DNA from 2 places in the Paenibacillus xylanilyticus genome. Region 2 is predicted to be linked to the other one. Evidence: a T-box and tRNA genes for the amino acid it is inferred to sense, from the RefSeq annotation. Region 2 holds a T-box; the other holds one or more tRNA genes.
The links. The T-box of region 2 lies ahead of trpS (tryptophan--tRNA ligase). A T-box ahead of a tRNA ligase gene usually reads a tRNA of that ligase, here a tRNA-Trp.

Region 1 (15,905 bases), 1.1 Mb from region 2:
TCCGGTTTGATATTTGCTTCGGAGCTGCTGCACCACTTCCCGCGCCTCTTCCATCAGCACCGCGCTTCTTACGTACTCCTTGCCATAGAACTCCATAAGCTCATCATGTGGCGGATACACGAACCAAGGCAGCTCCTGCAGCAATTCATGGAATAGAAGCGGTTTATCCTTATAACCATCTTGATCAAGTTCAATAATTCGTTGACTGATATTATCGGTAGTTTCCAGATGGCTGAAGTATGTCTTTAACAGGCTTTGGGTAAATCCCTCGAAAGTTCGCGTTCTGTTCAAAATGGTATTGTCCAAGTCAAAAATAATGGCTTTAATCTGGTCCATTGTACTTCACCCCCCTTAGCTTTGCCTTAAATTTCGTAAATCGTCCCTCGCTAGGAGTCTTTCTCCAAAAATTGCTCCAGCTTCTGATTTATTCGGGCTTGCTCCTGCATTATTTTTTTGGTTTTCACTTCGATGCTAAGTAACGTGACTGTCATGACCAAGATACACACCAAAAGAATCAATTCTTCGATCACCCTCACCTCTTTATCTACCATTTTATATTAAAATCCATATTAAGGATATATTTTACATTAAATCCTTGTTGCTCATATCAGCTTAAACTTCTTCAATGCATGGGTGACTCCGTCCTCACTCGCCTTTAGAGTAACGTAATCTGCGCTTTGTTTAAGACGTTCTCCCCCATTTCCCATTGCGACCCCGAGGCCAACAAACTCTAGCAGATCAATATCATTCTCTCCATCACCGAAGGCCATGGCTTCCTTTCTGGTCAGATGGAGATAGTCAAGGACTCTCGCAGCAGCTGCAGATTTGGATACTTCGTTTTCTTCCAGCACATTGAACACATACGGATGAAATCTCACAAAGCGCAATGAAGAAAATCTGTCCTGAAATTTCTCTGCCTCTGTCTCATCCGCATATAAGCACATGCAAACCACTTCCTGCTCCAAAGAATCCATTTTCTGCGGAGAATGCGTTACGCCAAGGGTTTCCTGCAAGGCTCCTATGACGCGGACATCCTTGGCACATACACCATTCATTGCAAACGACTCTGTAAAATAGGAAATGCTGTGATTGTTCAATTCGGCAAATTCACTTAATTCCCGGACCATCTCTCCAGAGAGCACGGACTTATGTATAATCTCATCCCCGATTTTGATCAATGCCCCATTGGCTGAAATAATGGTATCAATCCCCAAATCAATGAACTCCTCACACAAACTGTAGGGCCTGCCTGTGACAAGCACCACCCGTATGCCTTTATGTATCAATTCGCGAATGGAATCCGACGTAGATGATGATAAACCACGGTCTGTTTCGCTCAACAATGTACCGTCTACATCGAAGAACACAATTCGAATCAAACGTTCTTCCCCCTAATCTGCATAAATTGAATTGAATACACTATGGAAGACAAACCTCAACAGAAAGACTCCTCTTATTTTGAATGTCTCACTTCTTAAAAGAGATGACCCCTGTGCAATCCAGGCTGTCATCTCTTTGGGGCTTCTAATTTGCTGCAAAATCCTCTACACTGCATAACCACACCATATGGTCCGTTCCCTCGCCCCAGTAGTTGTGTGCCACGGTGTAGGGCTCTCCAAACTTTCGCTTCCACTTCTTCTGCGCGGTCCGGTAACCGCTATCCAGGCAAAATTGCTTAACCCCTCGCTTCTGAAGTTCAGTTGCGAGCGCCCGAATGAGCATCGAGCCCAGTCCCTGACCTTGAACTTCCGGCAGTATGTATAAGCTACCCAATTCTCCGATATGATTCAGTCGATTCTCACTGAGAATTCGGATCTCCTCACCGCAGGGCGCATATGAAATCGTCCCAACGACGTTATTTCCGCGTTTAGCCAGCAGAAAAAAAGATCCGGCATCAATAGACTCACTAGACTTGTCCGGATGTAATGTTGATTGAAGCAGCGACTTTTTATGTTCAATTTCATCCTTAATATCATCTTGAAGTGAACCCAGTCCCTCTTGATTAAACGCCTGCGTAATGGAACGTTCAAACACCAGGTAGGCACCTTCCACATCTGTTGAATTTAAGGGTTGAGTGATAGTTAGTTGATCCATATATAACGGTCTCTCCATTTCATGATGTCTGATTAATCAGAATGCTTCTCAATTAATGCTCTTAGTTGATTTGCATACTCTAGCGATATGCTATATCCTGTGGTGGTGTCTATCCCGTCTACCAACAGGGCCTTCATTTCAGGATCAGTACCTATTGAAAAATCATATTTGGTCACGGAATGATCCGTATTTATTATACTCATCTTGTATTCCGCGGCATAATTCAGATTTCCGGGTAAAAGTTCCGCGTTTTCTATCGCATTCATGATCACCCGAACTTCGCTATGCTCATCGAACTGAATATCTTGGCAAGCTTCAAATGTGTAATCGGGGTTACAGGTTAAAGTGATGAGCGAGGGAAGATTTTCATCTGAACCAGAAGTATCGGTATGTGTGCAGCTCGCAAGGATAACAGCGAACAAACATAAGAGCAGTGCTCCTTTTTTCATCCGCAAACACCCCCTCGTTATCTTCCCATATCCACATTCAGATGCTGCAGCTCAGGGTCCCAAGATTGGAATAACAAGCTCAACCGCTGCACCGTATCGGTCACAAACGCCTGTACCAAATCATCAGTCAAGTATGTGGGCACGATTCCGGGCTCATTGGCCTGCTCGTTAAAAAATGAAATTGTACGATCCCTCCAGCGCAGAATCTCTTCTGCGGTTAAACGACCCTCGACATCATAACTCAGAGTATTTTTAAGCATATCCCATGCATCCCGACTCCAACTAGCATAGTGATAGAGGTTAAAATCAATCTGATCCGTCTCCTGGTAGTACAAACGGCCAAGTTCATCCTTGGTTCGCTTCACATCGTTGGTTTCATCCGTGCTGGTGACTCGTTCCACAAATTTAGGATACACACTCCGGAACCAGTAATAATCCGTCATGCAATGCATGAAATAACCGCGTACAAACCACTTCCAGCCTTCATCTGAACGTTGTTGAATATAGACGGAGTATAGCTCTTGTAAACGTGCGATATATTTCTCGTCATCCTTAGGGTTGAAGTGAGTGTATTCCTTGTCCTCCCTCGTTGTACCCTCACGCATGTGAATGGAATCCGGTGCGATATTCCCAAGATAGAATGAACCTTGTTCAACACGTTCTGGAGTGGCATCAGCAAATAGCACAGCGACATGTAAGTGAACCATAGGCAATGGCATGGAATATTCTCCTTTACACAAGAGTCTGCTGCTCATAGAACCGATAAGAAACATTACTTAACAGCATTTAGCCGAGGAAAAGCAAATTCATCCCTGAACTCGTTCTAACAGAATTGTATTAAACAACTGTTCCAAATCTGTATGAAGAGCCGGCTGTTCACGAACCAACAGACTGATGTACTCCGATCCGCACTCATAGAAAACCAGACGGTTATAAGGGGCTGCGTCCCCCCAATGATTCAATTCCAGCCCGAATTTTTCTCGTATCCGATTCTCGATATATCGCGCATAGCCTTCGTTCCACTCCAGCCAGTTCCAGTACTCTCCTTGTTCCTCTGTTAAAGAGCTGAATAACGCTTTTCTTGCTGATTGTACCTCGACTACATCCCCGCTCTTTAAGGCAATCAACAGTGAATTGATCCGCTGGATCACATTCTCATCCTCATAAGGGAATTCGTAATCCAGCTCCCATGTCACACGTTTAATCTTCTCCATCCTATGTTTAATGGGAAGACGATTTCCGATCTCCCCATATTTCTCATGGACATAACAATGAACATACTCGTGAAACAGAAACACTTTCTGCTCAAAATTTTGGAAGGCGGAGTCTGTCACAATTGCACACATTCGTGCGTTCATATGGTGCACTGGCATGGCTGCCAGACACTCGTCAGGGATATTTAGATCATCCGGAACAGTTTTCACCCATTCATACTGCCCTTTCTCTACCGAGTAATCATACATATATAATAGGGCTTCAAATGCAACAACCACAGGATAATGCTCTGCAAATAAAGGATGTATGCTGACCAAGTCTTTTTGAAGCTCGTTCAACTCGTTGATTTGTTCTAAGAAAGTATCCACCATGTCATTTGCCCTCTCTTTACTTCATTGATGTATTAATCATACTAAACTAGTAGAAATAAAACACTGAGAGAAAAATGATAATCTTGTGGTTGGTTGATTCATGATAGAATTAGAAACGTCCCCCACGTTTCTCGCTTAGATAGATATCCAGTGCTTGGATTCCACGTTGAGCGAGTTTTATAAACAGGATAAGAGCATACAGACCCAATCCGTATAACGCCAAGTTAAATATAATTGCAAAGGATGACACTATTGAAAACAATACTTTTTCCTCCTAATCCACCTGATCAAAGCAAAAATGTCTAAGCTACAGGCACGTTATTTTTTAATTATCATTCCTATTCTAGCATATTTTCCCTGAAATCACTTTCAAGAGGATTAATGAGTAACACTACCCCAGTACATGCTCGCGTACAACCGACTAACGTATAGCAAACTAACATTACGTTTTCAGTAGTTCAATAATCGCAGTTCTTCGGACAGCCCGTAAATATTTATGCAGTCATTAATATTTTTCAAAGCCTCGATGCTCTTCACATTTGGGGACTTCAATATCGTCTCGTATACTTGGCTTCGTCTTACTCTTCTTTATCGTTACATGCCATAGAGTTTGAGAATACACGAAAAAACCCTTGAGTTTTCCTCAAGGGTTTCTTATATTCAGCAGACTCCATCGTTAGTGTAGTTTACTCTCAGCTAAACTAACCATGGTCCATTTTGATAATTTTAGAAGTTACACGCCGGATGAATGATCGCCCGACACGGAGATAGAAAAAATGAGCCATGAAGGGCTCGAACCTTCGACACCCTGATTAAAAGTCAGGTGCTCTACCAACTGAGCTAATGGCTCATAATAAAATGGCAGGGGCAGCAGGAATTGAACCCACACCAACGGTTTTGGAGACCGTTGTTCTACCTTTAAACTATGCCCCTATAATGGTGGAGGCTGAGGGGCTCGAACCCCCGACCCTCTGCTTGTAAGGCAGATGCTCTCCCAGCTGAGCTAAGCCTCCATATCTATGACCCGTAGGGGATACTCTCACTTCGCTCGAGACTGCGCAGCAGTTGCTAACGATGATGATCCTCCGACGAACCTTTGGGATTCTCATTCCCTTGTTGCTTTAAGAAGTAAAGTTATGACCCGTAGGGGATTCGAACCCCTGTTACCTCCGTGAAAGGGAGGTGTCTTAACCCCTTGACCAACGGGCCTTAATAGCTCTCAACAAACAAGAAGCTGTAAAATATACCAACTGGGCTTTTGGATCATATGAGCCAAAAAAAATACCCCAGTGGGGTTTCGCTTGGCAGCGTCCTACTCTCCCAGGACCCTTCGGTCCAAGTACCATCGGCGCTAGAGGGCTTAACGGTCGTGTTCGGGATGGGTACGTGTGGAACCCCTCCGCCATCGCCACCAAACGAGCATTTGTGTAACAAATGCGTTCGCGTTCCATTCGGTCCTACACATCGGTGTGGATGAATGGTTCAGCGTCTGTGGAACTGAAAATCATACACACATTGGAGTGTTGTACCGATTTTCATTTCAGAGATTATTCTCTGAAAACTAGATCCGAAACGAAATGTGCGACTAGAACCTGCAATTTGGATAAGCCCTCGACCGATTAGTACTGGTCAGCTCCATGCATTACTGCACTTCCACCCCCAGCCTATCTACCTCGTCGTCTTCAAGGGGTCTTACATACTGGGAAATCTCATCTTGAGGGGGGCTTCACGCTTAGATGCTTTCAGCGCTTATCCCGTCCGTACATAGCTACCCAGCGGTGCTCCTGGCGGAACAACTGGTACACCAGCGGTACGTCCATCCCGGTCCTCTCGTACTAAGGACAGCTCCTCTCAAATTTCCTACGCCCACGACAGATAGGGACCGAACTGTCTCACGACGTTCTGAACCCAGCTCGCGTACCGCTTTAATGGGCGAACAGCCCAACCCTTGGGACCTACTTCAGCCCCAGGATGCGATGAGCCGACATCGAGGTGCCAAACCTCCCCGTCGATGTGGACTCTTGGGGGAGATAAGCCTGTTATCCCCAGGGTAGCTTTTATCCGTTGAGCGATGGCCCTTCCATGCGGTACCACCGGATCACTAAGCCCGACTTTCGTCCCTGCTCGACTTGTAGGTCTCGCAGTCAAGCTCCCTTATGCCTTTGCACTCTTCGAATGATTTCCAACCATTCTGAGGGAACCTTTGGGCGCCTCCGTTACTCTTTAGGAGGCGACCGCCCCAGTCAAACTGCCCACCTGACACTGTCCCCGTACCCGCTAAGGGCACCAGGTTAGAACCTAGATACGATCAGGGTGGTATCCCAACGGTGCCTCCACACAAGCTGGCGCTCATGCTTCAAAGGCTCCCACCTATCCTGTACAGATCGTACCCAAATTCAATATCAAGCTGCAGTAAAGCTCCATGGGGTCTTTCCGTCTTGTCGCGGGTAACCTGCATCTTCACAGGTATTAAAATTTCACCGGATCTCTCGTTGAGACAGCGCCCAAGTCGTTACGCCATTCGTGCGGGTCAGAATTTACCTGACAAGGAATTTCGCTACCTTAGGACCGTTATAGTTACGGCCGCCGTTTACTGGGGCTTCGGTTCACAGCTTCGGGATTACTCCCTAACCGCTCCCCTTAACCTTCCAGCACCGGGCAGGCGTCAGCCCGTATACTTCGCCTTACGGCTTCGCACAGACCTGTGTTTTTGCTAAACAGTCGCTTGGGCCTTTTCACTGCGGCCCCCTCGTGCTATTCACACTACCGGGGCACCCCTTCTCCCGAAGTTACGGGGTCATTTTGCCGAGTTCCTTAACGAGAGTTCTTCCGCGCGCCTTAGAATTCTCTTCTCGCCTACCTGTGTCGGTTTGCGGTACGGGCACCTTCATCTGGCTAGAGGCTTTTCTTGGCAGTGTGAGATCATGACCTTCGCTACTGTAATTTTCACTCCCCATCACAGCTCAGCCTTAGATGTGCGGATTTGCCTACACATCAGCCTTACTGCTTGGACAGACATCCATCAGTCTGCGTCACTACCCTACTGCGTCCCCCCATCGCTCGTAACGATTTACGGTGGTACAGGAATTTCGACCTGTTGTCCTTCGACTACGCCTTTCGGCCTCGCCTTAGGTCCCGACTTACCCTGAGCGGACGAGCCTTCCTCAGGAACCCTTAGGCTTTCGGCGGATCAGATTCTCACTGATCTTTTCGTTACTCATACCGGCATTCTCACTTGTATAATGTCCAGCGCTCCTTACGGTACACCTTCAACCCTTATACAACGCTCCCCTACCCCTGATGCAAGCATCAAGCCATAGCTTCGGTGGTGTGTTTAGCCCCGTTACATTTTCGGCGCAGAGTCACTCGACCAGTGAGCTATTACGCACTCTTTCAATGGTGGCTGCTTCTAAGCCAACATCCTGGTTGTCTGTGCAACTCCACATCCTTTCCCACTTAACACACACTTGGGGACCTTAGCTGATGGTCTGGGCTGTTTCCCTTTTGACAATGGATCTTAGCACTCACTGTCTGACTCCCGGAAGTAAGTCTATGGCATTCGGAGTTTGACTGAGCTTGGTAACCCTTGCGGGCCCCGCACCCAATCAGTGCTCTACCTCCACGACTCTGTTTTCCGAGGCTAGCCCTAAAGCTATTTCGGGGAGAACCAGCTATCTCCGAGTTCGATTGGAATTTCTCCGCTACCCCCACCTCATCCCCGCACTTTTCAACGTGCGTGGGTTCGGGCCTCCAGTGCGTGTTACCGCACCTTCACCCTGGACAGGGGTAGATCACCCGGTTTCGGGTCTACGTCCACGTACTACGAGCGCCCTATTCAGACTCGCTTTCGCTGCGGCTCCGGCTCTTCACCTTAACCTTGCACGGGAACGTAACTCGCCGGTTCATTCTACAAAAGGCACGCCATCACCCCTAAAATGGGCTCTGACTTCTTGTAAGCACACGGTTTCAGGTTCTATTTCACTCCCCTTCCGGGGTGCTTTTCACCTTTCCCTCACGGTACTGCTTCACTATCGGTCGCTAGGAAGTATTTAGCCTTGGCAGATGGTCCTGCCGGATTCATACGGGGTTTCACGTGCCCCGCACTACTCGGGATCCGTCTCGGAGAGAGCAGACTTTCAATTACAGGGCTTTTACCTTCTTTGGCGGGCCTTTCCAGACCTCTTCGTTTAACCGGCTCCTTTGTAACTCCATGTGAGACGTCCCACAACCCCAGAGAGCAAGCTCTCTGGTTTGGGCTGTTCCGCGTTCGCTCGCCGCTACTGACGGAATCACTATTGTTTTCTCTTCCTCAAGGTACTTAGATGTTTCAGTTCCCCTGGTATGCCTCACACTAACCTATGTATTCAGTTAGGTGTAACTGGATATTACCCCAGCTGGGTTTCCCCATTCGGACATCCCCGGATCAAAGCTTGCTTACAGCTCCCCGAGGCAGTATCGTTGTTCGCCACGTCCTTCATCGGCTCCTAGCGCCTAGGCATCCTCCGTGTGCTCTTAGTAGCTTAACCAAATGCTCATGATGAGCAATGCAGTTATCACTAATATTTGAAACTTGTTTACACAAGTTCAGCTAAAAGGAATGTTCTAATTCGCAATTTTCGTTTCGATATCTAGTTTTCAAAGAACAAGCTCCATGCAAAAGCAAGCTGTTTGAGAGTTTGAGCTCTCAAAACTGAGCAACGAGTGAGTTAAAAGCTTTACGGAGTAAAACTCGCTTCGGAAGCATACTTCCTGAAGACTTGTTGAATGTTTCCGCTACGGGAAACGATTCTCCATAGAAAGGAGGTGATCCAGCCGCACCTTCCGATACGGCTACCTTGTTACGACTTCACCCCAATCATCTATCCCACCTTCGGCGGCTGGCTCCTTGCGGTTACCCCACCGACTTCGGGTGTTATAAACTCTCGTGGTGTGACGGGCGGTGTGTACAAGACCCGGGAACGTATTCACCGCGGCATGCTGATCCGCGATTACTAGCAATTCCGACTTCATGCAGGCGAGTTGCAGCCTGCAATCCGAACTGAGACCGGCTTTTTAGGATTCGTTCCACCTCGCGGCTTCACAGCCCGTTGTACCGGCCATTGTAGTACGTGTGTAGCCCAGGTCATAAGGGGCATGATGATTTGACGTCATCCCCACCTTCCTCCGGTTTGTCACCGGCAGTCACCTTAGAGTGCCCACCCGAAGTGCTGGCAACTAAGATCAAGGGTTGCGCTCGTTGCGGGACTTAACCCAACATCTCACGACACGAGCTGACGACAACCATGCACCACCTGTCTTGAATGTCCCGAAGGAAAGGTACATCTCTGCACCGGTCATTCAGATGTCAAGACCTGGTAAGGTTCTTCGCGTTGCTTCGAATTAAACCACATACTCCACTGCTTGTGCGGGTCCCCGTCAATTCCTTTGAGTTTCAGTCTTGCGACCGTACTCCCCAGGCGGAATGCTTAATGTGTTAACTTCGGCACCAAGGGTATCGAAACCCCTAACACCTAGCATTCATCGTTTACGGCGTGGACTACCAGGGTATCTAATCCTGTTTGCTCCCCACGCTTTCGCGCCTCAGCGTCAGTTACAGCCCAGAGAGTCGCCTTCGCCACTGGTGTTCCTCCACATCTCTACGCATTTCACCGCTACACGTGGAATTCCACTCTCCTCTTCTGCACTCAAGTCATCCAGTTTCCAGTGCGATCCGGGGTTGAGCCCCGGGATTAAACACCAGACTTAAATGACCGCCTGCGCGCGCTTTACGCCCAATAATTCCGGACAACGCTTGCCCCCTACGTATTACCGCGGCTGCTGGCACGTAGTTAGCCGGGGCTTTCTTCTCAGGTACCGTCACTCCTTGAGCAGTTACTCTCAAGGACGTTCTTCCCTGGCAACAGAGCTTTACGATCCGAAAACCTTCATCACTCACGCGGCATTGCTCCGTCAGGCTTTCGCCCATTGCGGAAGATTCCCTACTGCTGCCTCCCGTAGGAGTCTGGGCCGTGTCTCAGTCCCAGTGTGGCCGATCACCCTCTCAGGTCGGCTACGCATCGTCGCCTTGGTGAGCCGTTACCTCACCAACTAGCTAATGCGCCGCAGGCCCATCCTCAAGTGACAGATTGCTCCGTCTTTCCAGCTTCCTTCAGGCGAAGAAAGCAAGTATTCGGTATTAGCTACCGTTTCCGGTAGTTGTCCCAAGCTTGAGGGCAGGTTGCCTACGTGTTACTCACCCGTCCGCCGCTAACCATCACAGAAGCAAGCTTCTCTTCAAGTCCGCTCGACTTGCATGTATTAGGCATGCCGCCAGCGTTCGTCCTGAGCCAGGATCAAACTCTCCAATAAAGATGAATTTCAGCAGCGCGGTTAGACGCTATGAAAATCATCTAAAGTATTGAAAAGAGCGATTAGCTCATTTTGAATCTGACGAGATTAAAAATCTCATTTGTTGATCTTGCAAGCAAGATCATTTACTCACTCGTTGTTCAGTTTTCAAAGATCAAACTTCGTTACCGACTGTTTCAAGGCCGGAATTAGAATATATCACATTTCATTATATCTTGTAAAGTTTTTTCTCGAAATATTTTTTTCGAGAGTTTCCCATGCCTTTTCGGCCGGAAAAATAATATATCATGTTTGAGGATTGTTTGTAAAGTGTTTTTTCGAGTCTTCTCGAATTTCTAAATCTGCGGAATTGAATTATATATTTGTAACGTTTGCTTTGGAATAATTGCTCGATAGCTTAATTAGAACAAACAACCGACTAGTCAGCCGGCTGCCAACTTATTTTATTAGGGCACACAACAAACTGCAGTAGAAGGTTTCATGACCACACCATACTTCGCCTGTTACTCACACATATAGATAATTACAAGTGATCTTCTTACGACCTAAGTCACTCGTTCACCACTGATGACATGCCAATGCAGATGCTTCGAATCCTGGTAACTACCAAGGTTCGTCACAATTTTGGAAGCGCCCGTACGCTCCACCATACCGGCAGCGATCTTTTTAATGACCTGCATGATTTCAAGCATCAGCTCGTCGTCATTCGTTTCTTCTTCTGAGATGAAGGATTGAATGTGGATCTTCGGAATAACCACGATATGATGTTCATAGTAAGGACGGGTATGATGATAAGCCAGTACATTATCCGTCTCCATAACAATTTTCACTTTCGCCTTGCCGCTGAGAACTTCCTCACAATAAAAGTCTTGTGTCAAATGGAACGCCCCTTTTTTCAGTTGGATTTGATATAGCCTGCCTTCTTTAGTACATACTCTGTGACGGGATTAATCTCTGGGACCGGTTGGGCCAGATCAAAGTATCGGAGCTCTAACCCTTCATCGTCCATAACAACTGGATTACCCTTGATTCCTTTAGCTTCATAAACAGCCGTCACATTGTATACTTCGTCTCCATGGGGATACTTATAATACATATCTTGACCCGAGAAAACGGTAATGAGCTTGTACGTCTCTGCCCTTAAACCCGCTTCCTCATACAATTCCCGTGCTGCCGCCTCTTCCAGCGACTCACCAGGTTCAAGCGAACCACCGAGCGTTCCCCAGTCAAGACTGTCTGTACGTCTTTGCAGCAACAGATGGCCTTCTTCGTTGAACACCAATACACAAGAACCTGCCATAATCAGCGGCCGCGAGCCAACCAGTTTTCGAAGTTCCATAATGTAGCCCATGAGTGCTCCCTCTTCTTCCTCAATGAATATGACCAGTTCATCCGCGTTACTACGATTTATTCAGAATTCCCTGATCTATGGAGTTTTGAATTAACTGCTGCACGTACGTCCACAATGTATCCGAAGCGTCTGCCATTTCACGATTTCTATTGATGACTTGATCACTTGTAACGTTGTATTTTAACCACGTATCTCCTTCATTCTGATAATTGTGAATTAGAGGCTGTAACCGATCCAGAGCCGAGGCAAATTGTGCCTCATTCGTTTCCTTTGACTCAAACTCTAACCAGAGATTATGCATTTCTTCAGCCTGTTCCTTGGGCAGCATGCCGAACAACCGATGAGCCGCCTTGATCTCACGATCGAATTTATCCGTGTACCCCGTTGTATCGTAAGCAAATGTGTCTCCAGCATCAATTTCAACCAGATCATGAATAAGAAGCATCTTAATGACTTTCAGGATGTCCACCTCCTTATTCGCGTGACTCTGTAAAACCAATGCCATCATGGCTAGATGCCATGAATGCTCCGCATCATTTTCACGTCTATCGCCATGGATAATTCTTGTTCTCCGTTCAATTGTTTTCAGTTTATCAATCTCAATTAGAAATTGAATCTGATCCTGTAAAGATTCACTCATGATATATCCTCCTTTAGATGCGAAACCAACTCTATTTCATAAGATCATACCAGTAAACTTTATATCTAAAATCCAGAGACAAGCCATACTCTAGTCCCCCACTGCTTCCAAAAGTATTGAACAGCTGCCTGCAGCATGTCTGGCTTTTGCCGGATATCCATAATCTCAAACATTTTTGCACCTTCTTTCTTTCCTTATGATCTTGAATATTTCTGTGGCAGAAGCTGCCCAATTGTTGTTTTGGTGTATCCTTCTTCTCCCTGCAAAATGACTTGCGTGCCCTGCCCATAATCACTGATCAATTCTCGGCAGATACCGCATGGTGAAACCACGTCCAATTGTGGATCAGCATTTTCCGTGGGATCATCCGGATTGATCTCCGGATGCCGTACAGCAACAATGGTCGCAAATTCGTGTTCCCCTTCCGAAATAGCTTTGCCAATCGCAATGGCTTCCGCACACACCGAGACACGACCAATGTAGGCTTCCAAATGTACCGCGGTATATATCTTTCCAGATTGCGTTCGCACTGCGGCACCAATGTGATGTTTGCCCTCGCAGTATAAACGCTTGATGATGTTCTTGGCTTCCTGGATTAATTCCAAATCTTCTGTCATGATTGTCATGATGTCTCTCCTTTTAAAAAACTGTTTATACTAGAAATGTCCAAATCAGTATTACAATTCGTAGAATTATGGAATCATTTATTTCTTATAGTTGTGGATCTCTCTCAACATAAACTCCGCATATTCCAGCAGCAGAGACTCACTGAGATTCAGGTTCTCCAGCTCCCCATTATAGTTTGCAAGACATTGCGAGATAACGTTCTTGTACTTCATAGGAAGCCCCTCCAATGCCCACTCTCCAGCTTCTCGCTTGGAATAGATCACTGAATCTCTCACATATAGCAAAACACGCGACAAGTTCAATACATAATAGACAGGATTATCCACGATTTCTTGCGAAGCTGAAGCCACGTCTGACGCAATGGATGCAAGCATATACTCACGTTTCACAGGATGGAAGAGTTCCTTAATAGGTATCCCATGCAAGACAATTCCCCTGTCATAGATGACCGCGATGTGTGCGACAAGATCCGGATCATCGAACCCTCCGCAGAGATAGTGCTCATCCGTTCGATACTTTTCCCGGTGATATGCGGAGTAATGGAATTCGAACGGAGTTGGATATGCCAGGTTCGCGATTGTGGATTCCAGTACAATACTTAGCTCAAACCCTTTCGTCATGCGCATCTCGTCTTCAATATGTATGAGCTTCTGTGCAATTCTTCGATATAGATCAGCAGATTGTTTGTCCCGGCAGACCACCAAGATATCAATATCGCTCTGGTTCGGATGGAAGCACCCCATGGCCATGGAACCGTGCAAATAAATTCCCACGAGCGAATCCGATAATTCTTCTTTTAAAATATGAGTAACGTCTTGCAAAACAATTCGTTCATCCAAGGAAAAAACATCCTTTCAGGTGCGCTCTTAAATATCCAATTCAATGTTCATCTCACGCACAAAAACAGCCGTCCCTTTAATTCTCACATCCATGCCCTGTCCTTGCCGGGTCACGCTCACTTCAACTTTTCCATCTCTTCCGATCTCATGTCCCTGCTCCACGACGAACTTGACCTGCTCCGCTTCACGGTTCACATAGGTTAAATAGTAGGCACCCATCACCCCGGAGGCCGTTCCTGTTACAGGATCTTCCGTGGTACCTGAGTAAGGGGAAGAAAAGTGTCTGGCATGCATCATCGCCTCGGTATCACGCGTTTCGAAGCTAAAAGGATGCAGGGAAGCCTTGGGGTTTTCAACTAAAACCTCAGGAAACTTAGCAGAATCTGGTTTCATCATGGAAAAGGACCCCAGTTTACGAATGGGGATCAACAACGTCCAGGTTCCTGTGCTTCCATACACGATAGGCATGGATGGATCCAGATCATCCGAGGTTAGATTTATACTGCTCGCCAGCTGACCGATATCACCTCTGAACGGCACAAACTGAGGTTGATCCTGCTTCATCTCCATGTTGATCGTGTCACCAACCTGCTCAAACCGTATAGGTAATATGCCTACATTGGTCTCGATCGCGATTGACTCCTGATTCCCCAACAGTCCACGTGTCTTCAAACCATACAGCGATGCCATCGTGGCATGACCGCACAGATTAATTTCATGGCCAGGCGTAAAATAACGCAATCTCACATCGGCTGTCTTCGAGTTAAGCACAAACACCGTTTCATTAAAACCAACCTGATGCGCAATCTGCTGCATGACCATCTCACTTAGTTCATCAGCATCAAAGACGACTCCTGCCGGATTGCCTTTGCCTGGAACTGCTGAAAATGCATCATAATGGTAGACCTTAACCTCACCCATGTTAAATCCTCCTTCTCCTAGGTTCAATGAGACGCACATCCCCATATAGCTCTATGACTTTTCCATCAATTACGATTCCGTCCCCGTCTTGGCATGCATAGACTTCCGCACCGTTTGTATCTGCATAACTTTGGAGCGAATCGAGACTGTCTTCCTCTCCGTCCCAATGGGGTGCAAACTCGAAATCAACGAGTCCAAGCGCACGTTTGTCCTGAAGACCCACGTGATTCTCGTCTGCATCCTTGCCATATCCGGCTATTTCAATGGTTGGTGTAGTCAGAATACTGCCTGCGCTGACTCCGATCAACATACCGCCTTTCTGCACATAGGAACGCAATAAATCCAGTACGTTTCTTCTCTGTAATAAATGTAGAAAATAAAATGTATTTCCGCCGGATAAATGAATCGCATCAGCTTCCAAAATCTGCTCAAACGTGCTTGGATCATATTCCAGGTCCAGATCATAATAATGAATGTTCTCGATACCCAGTTGATTATAGTAACGAACGATATGCTCAAAGTATTCCCGCTCCGGGTCGGAACAAGAAGGAATATAACCGATCGACGGCTTGTCGCGACCGAATAACTCCAATATCCTTTGATTCAATTGTTCATTGGTTTGAAAGGGTAGATCACTTAATAAAACCAACTTGGCCATACTCTTCCTCCTTTGCATATAAAATAGATATCCCGTTCTGCAACTGATCTTAGGCTTAGCTTTGCTTCCTATCAATTCCATGTCACTCTATCTTTCTCATGACTACATTTGCAATACCAACACACCTATTGCAACTGCCCGTTAACGTACCTTCTATGGTAGACAGAAGCATCCTGGGCCCACAGCAGCAATTCGTTCCTGCTTATAAAGAATTCTTCTTGAACCTTGATAAAGGGGAACATTGCTCCGTTAAAGGAACCCGATGCCGTAAAACTTCTTTGTTCGGCATGAATAATGCTCATCACCTGTTCTTCAGTCATACTTAGATATTCCGCTGTTTCCTGAATCGTCATTAACGCCTTATCCTTAGCAACTTCCTTCTGTGCTACTTG
Region 2 (15,905 bases):
GATTCCGGTAGTAGCCGTATTCTTCATTTTCCAGAAACAGATTGTACAGGGCATGAGCACCAGCGGACTGAAAGGATAAACTGTATTCACTGTGGATTATCACTTCATCCAAAAGCTTAAACAGGGAGGTTGTTCCTATTGGATAAAGCTCGGGGTAGTCAAGCCGTTGCCACCGAAGCAGCGGTCTGCAATGAAGAGAAAATTACGCATTGGAAATTTGACTTCGGTCCAGGTGCGGGCATTGAAGGGTACCGGAAAGTGTCAGCCCATAGTACCTACAGGGATACGATCGGTTACGGATTTGAGCCGGATTCTCGTGTTTATGAGAAACAGCGGTTTGGTGAGACAGAAGATCGGGATAGTGTACAGCAAAATCAGCAGTACTCGGGGCAGGCCAATGTGTCTGCCCGATTGCGTTCAAGCTTCTGTATTCCACTCAAGGCATCGTTTATCGTTGATGTGCCGGACGGCACTTATCAGGTACTTCTCATTGCCGGAGATGAGCTCGCTGAGACGGTCACCAGAGTGAAGGCTGGCGAAGGCAGATTAATGCTGCCAACGATCCGTACTCTGCCGGGACAGTGTGCCGAGGTCCGATTTTCGGTTGTGGTCAGAGGCGGAAGGCTTCGTCTGTCCTTCTCCGGTCCGGCCCCGCGGATCAACGCCTTGGAGATTACGCTTGCCAATCAGACGATGACCGTATTCTTGGCGGGAGATTCCACGGTAACGGATCAGCCGGAGAGCGGGTACCCATACTGTGGCTGGGGACAGCTGCTGCCGGCTCAATTCAAGCATGATGTTGCTGTGGATAATCATGCACAATCGGGACGGAGCTCGCGCAGCTTCATTAATGAAGGCCGTTTGGATGCGATCATGAAGCGTATTAAGCCTGAAGATTTCTTGTTCATTCAATTCGGACATAATGATGAGAAGCCGGACCCGGAGCGGGGAACAGAACCGTTCACAACCTATAAGGAGTATTTGAAAAAGTACATTGATGCGGCCCGCGGAGCCGGAGCACGCCCGGTATTGGTGACGCCTGTGCATCGGCGCTATTTTGCGGACGATGGCACGCTGAATGACACGCACGGTGATTATATTATTGCCGTGCGGGAGCTGGCACAAGAGGAAGGTGTTCCGCTAATTGATCTTGCTGAACGCAGCCGTATTCTGTTTGAGCAGGCGGGAATCGAAGGCACCAAGGACGATTTCATGTGGGTGCTTCCGGGTGAATATTTGAACTTCCCGGCAGGGGTGGAGGATAATACGCACTTTCAGGAACGCGGCGGACGGCGACTGGCAGCACAAGTCGCGGAAGGAATCCGCGAGCTTGGACTGCAGCCGCTGCAAATGTATTTACGATAGGGCTAAATATCATGCATAGAGGGGGATTCCTAGTGGCAAGAGAGCATACTGAAGCAGGCCGTTTGGCAAATAGTAGGGCAGCCTTGGCGACAGGTCACACCTATTGGGTTATTCCAGACGGATACATACCGCCAGATAGCCGGGGCTCGCTGGAGAGTCATGAGAGCATCTGTGTTCTCAATACCGGTCGGGAGGAGGCGGTACTCGATATAACCATCTTCTTTGAAGACAGGGAACCGATCGAGAACATAGAAGCGAGCGTACCGGGAAGAAGAACCAGACATATCCGTACGGCATCACTTCATGCCGGAGAGCAGTCTATTCCCTCTGGTGTGCCGTATGCCATCACCGTTTCCAGTAATGTACCTGTCATCATTCAATACAGTCGTTTGGATACCACACAGCCCGAACTGGCACTGATGAGTGTCATGGCTTTTCCCCTGACTTAAATTTGCATGCCAAGACGACGAGCCACCTTGCAACTACTGCAGGTGGCTCGTCGTTTTTTCATATATCACTCCGTGTATTTGTATGTGCTGGCATTTAGGATTTTCACATGGACTTTCACTTTTCCAAGTTTGAATCGTTTGATAGGATCTGCCCGGTTCTGAACCTGCTCTTTCCATAGAGCGAGATCATGACGATACAGATGTTCCACCAGCCCGTAAGAATCGATCTGGCGTGATTTGGTTTTTTCGAACGTATCACGGATTTCGGACTCAATCTGTTTCCCGGCGGCTTCCTCCATCGTTTGGGGAGACTGGTGAGGGCCATGTTCTTCAACGATGATCCCTTCTGCCGAAGTAACGAGGTCGAAGGTGACCCCGCTTCCTTCCTTTCTTGCTGAAATTTTGGTATGCGGGTCATGCAGTTTCAGTGTCAGATCTGGCGTCTTACCTCCATTCTTGTATACGTACAATGGATACCGGTAGACATGTTCATAATTCACGAATCGGGTACCATTCGCTTCCTCGCCCGTCACTTTGCCTTGACTGGTGCCGTTTGAAATGACAAAAAATCCATCCGTTTTGATTAGAGGGGGATTCTTATCCCCATTAGACCAGGTTTGGTTCCTGTTCGTTATGGATGGTAACAGAATGACCGAAGCGGGTTCGCGAAATCCATCAAGAAGCTGATGAAGACGGATCGGTTCGAAGGAAGAGAACTGCTTATACAGCTTGACCGGTTCGAATAGCTCAATGGTCTGGGTGGATTGATTTAACAGGGCAGAGGGAGCAAGTACATCAGGGATGCTTTGTTCCGTACCGTAAATCCAAGGTGTATATCTCAGCTCACCGGAGTGCAGTAGTGTGTTGAAAATATCCTCGAGCTTGCCGTTCAGGGCGTTTTTCGATAAAACGATGGCCTTAACATGGGTCCACAGAGTTTGCTGCTGCGAAGTTTGATAGAGAGCGTTAATAGCCATGCTTAGTGTTGTTCCTTCGCCTCGCCCTATCCAGATCTCGCCTGCTTCCCGAGAAGTTGGTCCCTCCTGTTTGGCAATACTGGAGAAATCGATCAGCTGGGCGTAAGCGATATATTTATTATTCTCATAATCTATCCCGATTCCGGTGATGAAGTTAATGCTCTGAACCTCTTTGGAATCCCAGCAACCCGTCAGGAGGACCATGCAGCTTATAAGCAAGCCACCCAGGGAAAGCCATCTATTCACGGACGTTTCCTCCGTCGGGTGGAATCCTGAGTATGAAGTGCGGCCGGACGTTTGGTCCTTTTCATGGAAGGTTTCATGGATACGGATTGGGTAAAGTCACCGGGAATATAGGGAGATACAGGAGACAAGTAGGACACGCCATAACATTCCAGAGATACGAGATGTACCAGTAAAGCAAATATGCCAATCATAAAACCGAATAATCCGAGGAGGGCTGACAGGACAAGCATTCCGATACGAACCTGGGCTGTAGCTCCACTCAGTACCGTATTCACCAATATGTAGCTGGAAATAACCGAGATGGCGACGGATACAATGATGGTTGGTGAAGTAATTCCGGCGCGAATAGCTGCGTCACCAATGATAAGCCCACCTACCACGCTGACAGTCTGACCTAATGCACGCGGCAGTCTACGGCCTGCTTCGTTGAATAGCTCAAACATGAAGATCATTAGAAATGCCTCCAATGTCACTGGCAAGGGCAAGCCCATACGTGTTTCGGCTATTGTCGCCAGAAGGGGTAAAGGAATCTGCTCCACATTAAAGCTGGTTAAACCGATATAGAAGGCTGGAAAAAAGCAGGCAATAAGCAGGCCGGAAATGCGCAGAATCCGTTCAAATGTCACAATAAAGAAAGGGGTACTCTCGTCTTCCGGTGATTTCAACTGATTAAACAGGGTTGTTGGGGCAATGATGGCTATAGGTGAACCCTCAATCAGAACAGCAAAACGCCCGTTTAAGAGTGAGTCCACGACGTAATCAGGACGCTCCGTATTATCGGTGAGCGGGAAAATACTGCGAATGCCTCCCATCATGGCACGTTCCATAATGGAAGTTCCAAGAAGGCCATCCAATTCAATCTGCTCCAGGTTTTTGCGAGCTTCCTTCAGAATTTCGGGATTAATAATGTCTCTCACATACAAGAGGGCAATAGAGGTTTGGGTTCGGCTGCCCTTCACATATTTTTCATAACACATGGAAGAGGTTTTCATTCGTTTGCGAATGAGAGCAATATTTACGCTTAATTCTTCGGTGAATCCATCACGGGGACCTTTAATCGATGACTCAATCGCTGATTCCTCAGGATTTCGGCCTGGTATACTTGCAATATCCAGACTGCAGGATTGCTCACCGTCTCCGAAAATGAGCAGCAATTGTCCACTGAAAATCAGAAGGTTGATATTTTCTGCATCGGTAAGATCTTCTATTGGATTCAGTGTTAATCCCAATTCTTTGGGGTGGGCTTCTTCAATAAGCAAAGAATGCTCTTCCAGCCGGGGAATAATGAACTGGTTAATTTGTTTGCCATCGGTCAAGCCGTCACAATATAGCATAATTACCGACTTATCGGTTTCATTTTTGGCAGGAAAAGTCTGAATAACGACATCCGCACAGGGATCGAATTGTTTTTTCAAAGAGGCAAGCAGTGTTTCATGGGACGTGATGTCAATCGCTTGGTGCTCCATGATGTTTCCTCCTCTGATGGCGTGAACTGACGAATCCAACGGCGGTGGCAATAATGGCTAATCCGCTTAGATAAATGAGATTGATGGGAAAGACGTAATCGACCAGCAGCTTTTCGAATGTCATATCGTCCAAACGGTACAGCATGGAAAGAATAAACAAAACAGCGATCGTAACCATGCTGATTAACCTTCTGGAGGTGCTCTTAATATTCCAAATTTCTACCACAATATACATGGCAAGGCTAATTCGGGTAAATGAACCCGCCAGCCATTGATAGATCGAGAAGAAATCGGTCTGTGCAATGTATTTGCCCAAGGAGGCAATCCGCCATTCCTCAAAAGCAGGATAACGCATTTTGGCCGCTTCAAACGGATTGAATTCTACAATAGCGCCAATGAGCGGGCCGAGTGTCAGTCCAAGGATAATAAACGCGAGCATAACATACTGCCATACACGGATTCGTTTAGCCAAGTGTGGCTGGATATACCAGATAAAGAGCAGCTCAAACATGCCTGAAAGGCTGTACATCATGCCATGGAAAACGGGTTGCCAGCCCTGTTCAAGTACAGGGAGGAGACGGCTGTAATCCTTGTATTGGGTATTTACGATTGAAACATAGATGCCAAGCACTACAACGAGAGGCAGAACGAGTCCTGCTGTAAATGCGAGCGAACGAATGCCTTTGTAGGCAGCATAGGCACAGAGCGACATAAGCGCAATACTTGTTGCCAATACCGGTGTCTCCGTCAGGTAATTGGTTTTGGCCCATGTGGTGGTATCGTGCAGGGTGAAGTAGATAACTGACAGGAAAAAAAGGCTGTTTCCGATCCGAAGGATGAAGCCCAGAGGCTTGCCCAGATGGGAAGTCAGCCATTCGTGTAAGGTTTGATGCTGAAGAAAACGGGAGACATAGGAAAGCATAAGCGCAAATACAAGATAGGGTCCTGCCGATAACAGGACCGAAAGCCAGGAGTCTCTTTTAGCCGCACTTAACAAGGCAGGAATGATCAGGACGTGGCTAATCAGACCGACAGATAACATGATTAACATCAAGGCTTGCAAAAAAGAAGGTTGTCTAGGTTTCATGCGGAGGGGTCCCCTTTTCGCGATAGACTATCCTCAGCATTGTTAACGTGATTGGGTTGCTTCATACAGTGAATAGTTAAGTTGATGTATCCCATGCTGTATTTCAGGTTTGTTCCTTAACTTCACAGATCAAAATAACGAATCCCCATCGCTTCTCGTACTTCATGCATCGTTTCCCGCGCGACTTTGCGAGCCTGACGAGTACCCTCGACAAGGATTTCTTTCACCTCATTCCCGCGCTGCTCATAGTAAGCACGCCGCTCACGAAAGGGTGAGAGCAAATCGTTAATCGCAGTGCCGGCCAAATGCTTGCAATCGCTGCATCCAATGAAACCCTGGCTGCAGCTGGCATGAATTTCTTCAGCGTACTCCTTCCGGAATAACTGATGGTATGCAAATACCGGGCAGATATCGGGATGGCCTGGGTCGGTACGATGGACACGTGCAGGATCGGTCTTGGCCTTGGTCAGTTTGGCATGCACATCATCCGGACTCGCATTCAAGGAGATAGCGTTGCCCATACTCTTGCTCATTTTGCCGATCCCATCGAGTCCGCCAAGCCGCTCACCAGTCAAAATGCGTGGTTCAGGCAAAACAGGAGCGTAGAGCTCATTAAATCTCCGGACCAGTTTGCGTGCAGTCTCAACATGTGGAATCTGGTCTTCACCTGCCGGAACGAGTGTCGCTTTGCAGAATGCAATATCAGCGGCCTGACTGACCGGATAGCCCAAGAAACCGTAGTACAGATCCGTATATCCGCGATCACGCGCTTCCGTTTTGATGGTGGGGTTGTGCCGAAGCGTGTTCACGGTGACAAACATGGAGAAGATCACCGTTAATTCCGCAATCTCCGGAATCATGGATTGAATGAACAGTGTGGCTTGGTTAGGATCAATACCTACAGCGAGATAATCGAGAGTCACTTGATGGACACTGTCTGCAATCAACCCTGGCTGATCATAGTGGGTGGTTAAGGCCTGCACATCTGCCAGTAAAATATAGGTCTTGTATTCATTTTGCAATTGCACCCGGCTGCGCAGGCTGCCCACGTAATGGCCGAGGTGAAGCTGCCCCGTGGTTCGGTCTCCAGTTAAAATAACATCCTTGCTCATATTCATGGTTCATTCTCCTTTGATTTTGGATTTGTTCGAGCATTCTAATCTGCTGACGCCACCAGCCATCTTCCACGACCATCACCCCCTTTCAGCCTGTTACAGTATGCAGGTATCAAAAAAAGCCTCGTCTTTCATCCTGATTCCCGTGAGGGAACAGAATAGAAGGACGAAGCTTGTGCTTCGCGGTGCCACCTTAATTGGCCGCTGGTTGCGGCCCGCTTGGAGATACGGATCAAGATTGATGGTCAGGCTGATTGAAAAACCAGACCGGAACCAGCATATCTATCGATCGATATCCTGTCCGTGGATAACGGCTGAACATGCCGCCTTGCCTACTTACCGTTCTGCACCCCGATTACAGGATACAGGCCGTGTTCAGCTTGGAACTCCGAAGCCCATTTCCATACGACCCGTGCACCGGCTTCCACCATCCGCCGGCTCTCTGGAGCACGCTGTCGTATGTACTTCACTTCATCATCGTTGATAACGTCCGTTTACAATTTTTCACATTGTATCATGCTTTGATTTTACTGACCAGCCTGTGTTTTTTGCCGCTCATATTGGTTCCGAGTACACCTGCAATAATCAGGATCGCTCCGATAACATGGTAACTGCTGACGGGTTCATGCAAAATCCAGGCGCCACCCGCGATGGAAATCAAGGTGGAGAAGTTGCTGAATACACTCATCTTCGAAGCTTCCAGATGGGTCAACGCGTAGCTGGACAGCAGAGTCGAAATCATGGTGGAGAGGATGGCCAGATAGGCCAGCGCCCCTAGATAAGATTCATCCCTGAGAGGTTCTACATAATCGCTTATTGTACCGCTGGATAGATGACGGATGACGGCAGAGACGTTAAAGACAAGACAACCGACGAGCAGGGTAACCCACGTTAATTCCATCGGCTTATACTTCTGGGTGAGCGGTCTGGCAAGCACGCCATACCCTGCAAAGCAAACCGTGGAGAGCAGCAGCAGGGCAATTCCTTTGAAATTACCTGAAGTCATTCCGCTGCCTTTCATCAGGAAGATGAAGACCACTCCGGCAACAGAAAGAAGCAGGAATAGCTTTTGCAGCACAGATGTCCGTTCTTTCAAGAATACTGAAGCCAGAATAAGGGTGAAGACAGGGGCCATGGCCTGAATGATTCCGGCCTCGGATGAATTGGATGATACAAGCCCAAAGGCCTGAAAGGCAAAAAACAAAACCGGCGAGAGCAGACCGAGCGGTATGATTCGCCATAGATCCCGCAGTGTGAGCCGGATTTCGATCCATCCCAGGACAACCGGAATGCTAACGACGAGAAGGGATAGGGCGAACCGATGTGCAAGCACATCCATCGGGTGTGCCACATGGACGGTCATTTTGACAAACAGAAATGATAAACCAATGATAGCCGCATACAATACGGCTGCGGTATAGGCATAAGCCTGGGTACGTGTCGTATTCATAATGTTCCTCCATATAGCCTGATTATGTTGATTGGACTAGGCAAAGACATTGATTGTTATCACGTCCTGTAAGATCTTTGCTTTATTCAATATACGGTCAGTTCAGTCATGGTACAATGATGAAAAGTAGAGATTGTACCGGTACAGTTATGTGGAAAGGAAAATTTAATATATGAAAAAATATGAAATAATCGCAGAGTCGCTGCAGCGTTGGATACAGGAGCAGCTGCAACAGCGGGGGCATCAGCAGTGGATGGACAAGGGAATCAAACTTCCGGCAGTGCGTGTGCTGGCTGAACAATATCAATGCAGTGTAAGCACGGCGATTCGTGCGTATCAATGGCTTGAGCAGCGACATCTGGTGTATGCCGTCCCTCAGTCGGGATATTACGCTGTCCAGAACGGAGTGGGGGCAGAGGATGTGGACTGGAAAGAGCCGCTGGACTTCGCTTCTGCTGCTCCCGATCCCCGTGTATTTCCGTATTCCGATTTTCGTCATTGTGTTGATCAGGCGATGGAGAACAATCAGGCGGAGTTGTTTCTGTATGGTACGGAGCAAGGATTGCCATCCCTGATTCATTTGTTACAGAGGCAATTCGCCGATTATCAGGTGTTTGCCCCTGCGGAACAGTTCTTTATTACATCTGGCGTGCAGCAGGCGCTCGCTGTAATGGCCCTGATGGCTTTTCCGAATGGCAAGAGACGGGTGCTGATTGAGCTACCAAGCTATCATCTTATGCCGTCCCTGCTGGAAGGGCTGAATGTACCATTTACGGGAGTAAGACGAACGCTGGAAGGTCTTGATTGGGAGTCGCTGGAACGGCAATTTGGTGAAGGCGATATTAAATTCTTTTACGTCATGCCACGCTTTCACAATCCGCTGGGGACATCCATGACTTTAGCCGAGAAGAAGAGATTAATTAAGCTGGCCGAACGATATGACGTGTACTTGGTGGAGGACGATTATTTAGCCGATTTGGAGGAAAATACAAAACAGGACCCGCTATTTTCTTACGATACTGTAGGCAGGGTTATCTATTTGAAAAGCTACTCCAAAATTCTGTTTCCCGGCCTGCGCATTGGTGTAGCTGTCCTTCCCGCGGCTCTTGCTCCTTCGTTCGGGAGACACAAAAAAATGCTGGATATCGACACCTCGGTGCTGTCCCAGGCTGCACTGGAGGTCTATATTCGCAATGGCATGTTTGCACATCACGGGAAAGTCATTCGCAGTCGTTATGCAGCCCGGATGCAGAAGGTTCATGAGCAGCTGGCTGCCGATCCGGAGTTTAGTCCCTTTGCCAATGCTCCGCGAACAGGGGGGGAGCATACCGTGCTGCCACTAGCCGGCAATATGCCGCTTGGCGTGTTGTTATCAAGGCTGGAAGAACGCGGAGTAATAGCAGGTACAACCGAGCGTTATTACCCTGAGGGAACGCAGCAGGATAAAATGCTTAGGCTGAATATATCCAATGTGCCGAAGCAGCGGATTGAGGAGGGTATGCGGATCATTCGTGAAGAGATCGTCAAGCTGCAAAGCGGTAAGATGAAGTGATATATTTGCGGCCCCAAAATACAAAAAGGCGTGCAGCCAAGCTGAATAATCAGCCTGATTGCACGCCTTTATCTGGTTCAATTGAAATCTTAGGAACTACTCTTGAGCCATCGCCTTGAAGGAAGCTTCAGCTGCTTCCAGTGTTGCCTGCACGTCCTCATCTGTGTGAGCTGTAGTCAGGAACCAGGCTTCGTACTTCGATGGAGCCAGGTTGATACCGCGGTTCAGCATATGCCGGAAGAAGGAAGCAAACCGTTCCCCGTCTGTATCTTGGGCTTGATCATAATTTGTTACCGGGTGATTGCAGAAGTGTGTGGAGAAAGCGCCACGAATCCGGTTAATCGTCAGATCAATGCCATGACGATCGGCAGACGCCTGCAGACCTGATGTCAGCTCAATGGCCAGTCGTTCCATTTCTTCATACACACCTTCGCCCTGCAGTACTTCCAGACAAGCGATACCTGCGGAGATGGAGGCAGGATTGCCGGCCATTGTTCCAGCCTGGTATGCAGGTCCAAGCGGAGCAACCTGTTCCATGACATGCTTGCGTCCGCCATAAGCTCCGATTGGCAACCCGCCACCGATGATTTTGCCGAGTGCAGTCAGATCGGGTTCAATCTCGGCATGATTGGCAAGACCGGCATACGTTTGGGTTGAACCATAGTGGAAACGGAAAGCCGTAATGACTTCGTCATAAATCACCAGTGATCCGTTAGCACGTGTCATGGCGCACAACCCTTCCAGGAAGCCTGGCTCTGGCATAACCATGCCGAAGTTCCCGACAATGGGCTCCACCATAACCGCTGCAACGTCATCACCCCAGCGCTCCAGGGCATCTTTCAGGCCATCCAGGTCATTATAAGGGACCGTGATCACTTCATGTGCGATGCTGGTTGGAATTCCTGCACTATCCGGAATCCCGAGGGTGGAAGGGCCGGAACCTGCAGCAACCAGCACCAGATCGGAGTGACCATGGTAACAGCCGGCGAATTTTACGATTTTATTACGTTTGGTGTAGGCACGGGCCACGCGGATGGTAGTCATCACTGCCTCGGTACCGGAGTTAACAAAACGTACCTTATCCATGGAAGGAATGGCTTCCTTCAGCATTTTGGCAAGCTTGATTTCAAGCTCGGTTGGCGTACCGTACAACACACCATTTGCTGCTGCTTCACTAATGGCTTGGGTAATATGAGGGTGAGCGTGTCCGGTGACAATAGGGCCATACGCTGCCAGATAATCGATGTAGCGGTTGTCGTCAACATCCCAGAAGTGTGCGCCCTGCGCTTTTTTCATAAAAACGGGTGCGCCTCCGCCAACGGCTTTGAATGAGCGGGAAGGACTGTTTACGCCGCCTACAATATGTTCAAGTGCCTCTTTATATAAGATTTCGGATTGGGGACGAGATGAGTTCATGGATTTAATTCCTTTCGGCTATGAATTTTGTTGCAAATTTTTCGTAACACAACACAGCGAGAGGGCAGCATAATGGCTGCCCTCTGCGTGTTTACATTACTGAGCCGGTTGCTCCGACTGTTGGTCTTCACCGCTTGCTGTTTTATCTTCGGTTCCAGTTGTACTGTCTTCCGGTTCAGCGGGCGGATGAATAATATCCTGAATATGCTGCTTCAATTTCTCTTCATTGGTTACCGTCAGGACTTGTGCTCCACCTGCGGTCCGCTCTTCCTTCAGCATGTTCATCGGCGGAATTTGTTCGCTGCCGTTCATGCTGCTCTGATATCCAAGTCCACCCAGCTTCCACATATCCGAGAGTGTCAGGTTTGTATCCACATAAGGGCTTACCTGTTCCAGAATGGTAGGAAGCTTGGCAATGGTAGTCGTAGATTGCATTTTCGCCGCTACGGCTTTCAGGAATTCACGTTGACGCTCGGAACGAGCGAAGTCGGACATCGCATCATGACGGAAACGCACATACATAAGTGCTGTTTCACCATCGAGATGCTGATAACCTTTTTTCAAATCAATATCGTATTCGTTATTGTCTGCCTTGCTTGTATAGTGCATGTCCTTCTCTACGTCAAAATCCACACCGCCAACGGCATCCACCAATTTGATGAATCCCTGGAAATCGGTATACACATAATATTGGACAGGAATCCCCAGCAGATCGCCAGCCGCTTTCATCGCTGCATTGGGACCGTGGGTAATCGCGGTGTTAATCCGCTCCTTGCCATATCCGTCTATATCGACGTAAGTGTCTCGCAGAATGGAGAACAGGTTGATTTTTTTGGTGAGTGGGTCGAGCGATACAACCATCATGCTGTCCGAACGGGGAATTTCCCCTTCTTTGAGGCCACGGGCATCAACACCCATAACCAATATATTTACTGTTTCAGTGCCTTCCCATTTTGGAGGGTCCGGTGTATTCACTTTTTCGACATTTTCAATACTGGCGAACGGAGATTCGTCGCCTTCCTTCTGCAAGCCATTCAACTGATTGAGAATAGAACCGAAATAAAATGCCGCTGCGCCTCCAACGATCAGAACAAAGGCGGCAAGAGAAATCCATATGGTTCTCTTCGTCTTTCTGGTCATGCTAGCTCTCCTTTGTATTTGAGATGAAATAAAAAAACGAGTTCAGTTTCCGTAGTAACATAGCCTGAAGCCTTCCGTGCACGTCCCTTCCCTAACAGCTGTCAGAGGACGCAGCTTCAGCTATTTTAAAAGCTTGCTGAATTTTGACTGATACCATTATAATTTCTTTTTGGGCTACAAGCAATTTCAACAAAATCCAAGTGAGGTATAATCATGCTGGCGATTGATGTCAAAGATTTGCGCAAGTCGTTTAGCGTCCAGAAAAGTCGGGGTGGACTGAAGGGCGCATTTCAAGATCTGTTTAAACGCGAATACCAGGAAGTATTGGCGGTGAACGATATTTCGTTTCAGATTCCCCAGGGTGAAATCTGCGGATATATTGGAGAGAACGGTGCCGGTAAATCAACAACGATCAAGATGTTGACCGGCATTTTGGTGCCTACTTCAGGGCATATATCGGTTGGTGGATATGTTCCGTACCAGGAACGGGAGAAATTTGTACAGAATATTGGTGTCGTATTTGGTCAGCGGAGCCAGCTGTGGTGGGACATTGGCGTGATTGAATCATTCCATCTGCTGCGTAAGGTATACCGTGTGGACGAATCCGATTTCCGCAAACGGCTGGATGAACTGGTTGAGCGGCTGCAGCTGCAGGATCTGCTGAATCGTCCGGTTCGCAAGCTCAGTCTCGGGCAGCGGATGCGCTGCGAACTGGTGGCCGCCTTGCTGCACAATCCGGATATTGTTTTTCTGGATGAGCCAACCATTGGTCTGGACATTGTCGTCAAGTCGGAGATCCGAGAATTCCTGAAGGACATGAATAAGGAACACGGAACAACCATTTTGCTGACAACACACGATCTGCAGGATATTGAAGCACTGTGCTCCAGAGTGATCATGCTTGATGCCGGGAATATCATCTATGATGGCGGTCTGGATCACTTGAAATCCCAATGGGGCAAGGAACGGGAAATTCGTTTCAAGTTCGGCACGGGTCACACCATAGCACAGATGCAGGAATGGACTGCCGCCATGCCCGTACGCTGGACGGTAGAGAACGAGCTGTCCGCATCGGTCTGGATTCCGCTGGAACTCAATGTATCCGATGTCCTTGGCCGTGTGGTGGGACAGGCTGATATTACGGATATTCAGATTATTGAGATTAATACCGATGAGATTGTACGGAGTATCTACCAATCCGGTTCTGCCGAGCGTCCCGAGATTGTGGGAGCAGGGAAAGAAGCGGTGGGTGTATCCTAGATGAATAGTGCATTTTTTGATTTTATGCGAATCCGGTTTCTGACGATGCTGGCGTACCGGGTGAATTATTATTCCGGCATTTTGATATATACGCTGAATATTGGCGTGTATTACTTTACATGGCAAGCCATTTATGGTGGAAGTGGAGAACTGGGTGGATTTACGGCAGCCCAGATGACCACGTATGTGGCGGTATCCTGGATGGCGCGTGCATTTTATTTTAACAACCTGGACCGTGAAATTGCCGCAGATATCCGTGATGGCTCCATTGCCATTCAATTTATAAGGCCGATTAATTACGTTATGGTCAAAATGATGCAGGGTCTCGGTGAGGGCGTGTTCCGTTTCCTGCTGCTGATGATCCCAGGCATGCTCATCGCCATCCTGCTGTTCCCGGTTGAACTGCCTACCGCGCCTTCAGCGTGGATCGGATTTCTTGTCATGCTGTTCTTCAGTTTCCTCATTAACTCCCAGATTAATGTCATTACGGGACTGGCAGCGTTCTTTGTGGAAAACAACGAAGGTATGATGCGCATGAAACGGGTCGTGGTCGATTTGTTCTCCGGTCTCATCATTCCGATCAGCCTCTATCCAGGCTGGATGTCCGCGATCATGAAGGTATTGCCTTTTCAAGCCATCACATATCTGCCAGGTTCTGTATTCACGGGAAGAGTGGAAGGTACCGGCATTTGGAGTGTACTCGGAATTCAGGTGCTCTGGTTTGTTATCCTGCTCGTTCCAATGATGCTGATCTGGCGTCAGGCGCGCAAGCGTCTGTTCGTGCAAGGGGGTTAACAGCATGTACTATTTAGGTCTAATTGGGGAATATTTAAAAAACTACATGAAAACACGGCTTACGTATCGTGCCGATTTCTGGGTTGAGATCATTTCCGATCTGCTGTTCCAGGCAACGAATCTGATCTTTATCTTTGTTGTTTTCCGCCACACGGATAACCTCGGAGGCTGGAGCGAAAGTGAAGTCCTGTTTGTATACGGTTATTTCATGGTGCCCTATGGCATCTTCAGCTGTTTTATCAATCTCTGGGGGTTCAGTGAGCGATATATTGTTAAGGGTGAGATGGATCGCATTCTGACGCGTCCGGCGCATAACCTGTTCCAGATATTACTCGAAAATGTGGACCCGCCTGCACTTGTGGGTTCGTTTATCGGACTGATTATCATGATCTTCAGCGGGGCGGAAATGGGACTTGTCCTGGAATGGTGGCATATTCCGGCGCTAATCATTTTGGCGCTAAGCTCTGTGTTAATCTACGCGGGGATATATACTACACTGACGTCGCTATCCTTTTATTCGGATGCTCCGACAGGTATTCTTCCATTGATGTACAACATTCAGGGTTATGGACGTTATCCGGTAACGATCTATAATCGTGCCATTCAGGTATTGTTAACCTGGGTCATTCCGTTTGCTTTTGTCGGGATCTATCCGGCAGCATTGTTCCTGGATCGATCAGAGATGCATCGCATGGCATTGCTGACCCCAGTTATGGGACTGGTTTTCGGGGCGATTGGACTTACGCTCTGGAACTACGGCGTGAAACGCTACCGTGGTGCAGGTTCGTAGAGAGAAGCCCGATAATAGAGGGTAAGATGAGAAGGAGGAATAGAGATGACGTTAACTGAAGGCAGCCTTGCTCCGGATTTTGAACTTCCATCGAGCACCGGGGAGACCGTGAAGCTTTCCGATTACCGCGGCCAGCGGGTACTGATCTACTTTTATCCCAAGGATATGACTTCGTCCTGTACGCAGCAGGCATGCGATTTTCGGGATCGCCATGAGGAGTTTAAGGGGTTGAACACGGTTATATTGGGCATTAGTACGGATCCGATGAGCAGGCATGATAAATTTATTGCCAAATACGGATTGCCGTTCACCCTGTTATCGGATGAAGAACATCAGGTAGCTGAGCAATATGGGGTGTGGCAGCTTAAGAAGTTGTATGGCAAGGAATACATGGGCATTGTCCGTTCCACATTCCTCATCGATGAAGAGGGCAAGCTAGTCAAGGAATGGTCGAAAGTCAGAGTCAAAGGACATATTGAATCCGCTTTGGAGACGGTAAAGTCCCTGTAATAAGTATTCAGCATCAACGAAGGCAGTGTTTCCGGATATTACCGTGGACACTGCCTTTTTATGAGGTTACACGTTTGGTAGGCCGTTTCTTTCTCTGGTAGCGAAGGCGATGAACGAGAAGCAGGAAGAGCGGGATAACCAGGCTGACGGTCACATTCCAGTCGAGCCATGCGGGCATGACGGTGCTGGTATAGAAGACGATATTGGGCCCGATTAGAACGGATGCAGCAAACATCAGCAAGGCTGAGGGCAGAATCAGGGGCTTGTAACTTTTTAACTCCAATAAC

Region 1: it encodes a tRNA-Trp, which carries the amino acid that the T-box ahead of trpS (tryptophan--tRNA ligase) is inferred to sense. The anticodon was not compared.

What each region holds. Positions count from the first base shown of each region.
Region 1 covers NZ_CP044310.1:1,775,060-1,790,964, reverse strand. Annotated here, with positions in the region: gene F4V51_RS08140 (HAD family hydrolase) at 1-336, opposite strand, end outside; gene F4V51_RS08135 (hypothetical protein) at 387-530, opposite strand; gene F4V51_RS08130 (Cof-type HAD-IIB family hydrolase) at 603-1,379, opposite strand; gene F4V51_RS08125 (GNAT family N-acetyltransferase) at 1,525-2,094, opposite strand; gene F4V51_RS08120 (YhfM domain-containing protein) at 2,127-2,543, opposite strand; gene F4V51_RS08115 (hypothetical protein) at 2,561-3,262, opposite strand; gene F4V51_RS08110 (hypothetical protein) at 3,350-4,129, opposite strand; gene F4V51_RS28815 (hypothetical protein) at 4,239-4,391, opposite strand; tRNA gene F4V51_RS08105 (tRNA-Lys) at 4,907-4,979, opposite strand; tRNA gene F4V51_RS08100 (tRNA-Trp) at 4,989-5,062, opposite strand; tRNA gene F4V51_RS08095 (tRNA-Val) at 5,067-5,142, opposite strand; tRNA gene F4V51_RS08090 (tRNA-Glu) at 5,267-5,338, opposite strand; rRNA gene rrf (5S ribosomal RNA) at 5,429-5,545, opposite strand; rRNA gene F4V51_RS08080 (23S ribosomal RNA) at 5,729-8,655, opposite strand; rRNA gene F4V51_RS08075 (16S ribosomal RNA) at 8,926-10,477, opposite strand; gene F4V51_RS08070 (HIT family protein) at 11,023-11,355, opposite strand; gene F4V51_RS08065 (NUDIX hydrolase) at 11,373-11,828, opposite strand; gene F4V51_RS08060 (HD domain-containing protein) at 11,878-12,468, opposite strand; gene F4V51_RS08050 (cytidine deaminase) at 12,663-13,094, opposite strand; gene F4V51_RS08045 (aminoglycoside adenylyltransferase domain-containing protein) at 13,173-13,934, opposite strand; gene F4V51_RS08040 (PhzF family phenazine biosynthesis isomerase) at 13,962-14,855, opposite strand; gene F4V51_RS08035 (Type 1 glutamine amidotransferase-like domain-containing protein) at 14,857-15,513, opposite strand; gene F4V51_RS08030 (hypothetical protein) at 15,639-15,905, opposite strand, start outside.
Region 2 covers NZ_CP044310.1:712,608-728,512, forward strand. Annotated here, with positions in the region: gene F4V51_RS03355 (carbohydrate ABC transporter permease) at 1-79, shown strand, start outside; gene F4V51_RS03360 (rhamnogalacturonan acetylesterase) at 202-1,365, shown strand; gene F4V51_RS03365 (sensory rhodopsin transducer) at 1,398-1,814, shown strand; gene F4V51_RS03370 (Ger(x)C family spore germination protein) at 1,880-3,037, opposite strand; gene F4V51_RS03375 (spore germination protein) at 3,034-4,503, opposite strand; gene F4V51_RS03380 (GerAB/ArcD/ProY family transporter) at 4,484-5,590, opposite strand; gene trpS (tryptophan--tRNA ligase) at 5,713-6,708, opposite strand; T-box leader at 6,865-7,192, opposite strand; gene F4V51_RS03390 (DMT family transporter) at 7,220-8,155, opposite strand; gene F4V51_RS03395 (aminotransferase-like domain-containing protein) at 8,328-9,707, shown strand; gene F4V51_RS03400 (glutamate-1-semialdehyde 2,1-aminomutase) at 9,804-11,123, opposite strand; gene F4V51_RS03405 (LCP family protein) at 11,220-12,263, opposite strand; gene F4V51_RS03410 (ABC transporter ATP-binding protein) at 12,477-13,523, shown strand; gene F4V51_RS03415 (ABC transporter permease) at 13,524-14,318, shown strand; gene F4V51_RS03420 (ABC transporter permease) at 14,323-15,108, shown strand; gene bcp (thioredoxin-dependent thiol peroxidase) at 15,154-15,618, shown strand; gene F4V51_RS03430 (GerAB/ArcD/ProY family transporter) at 15,677-15,905, opposite strand, start outside.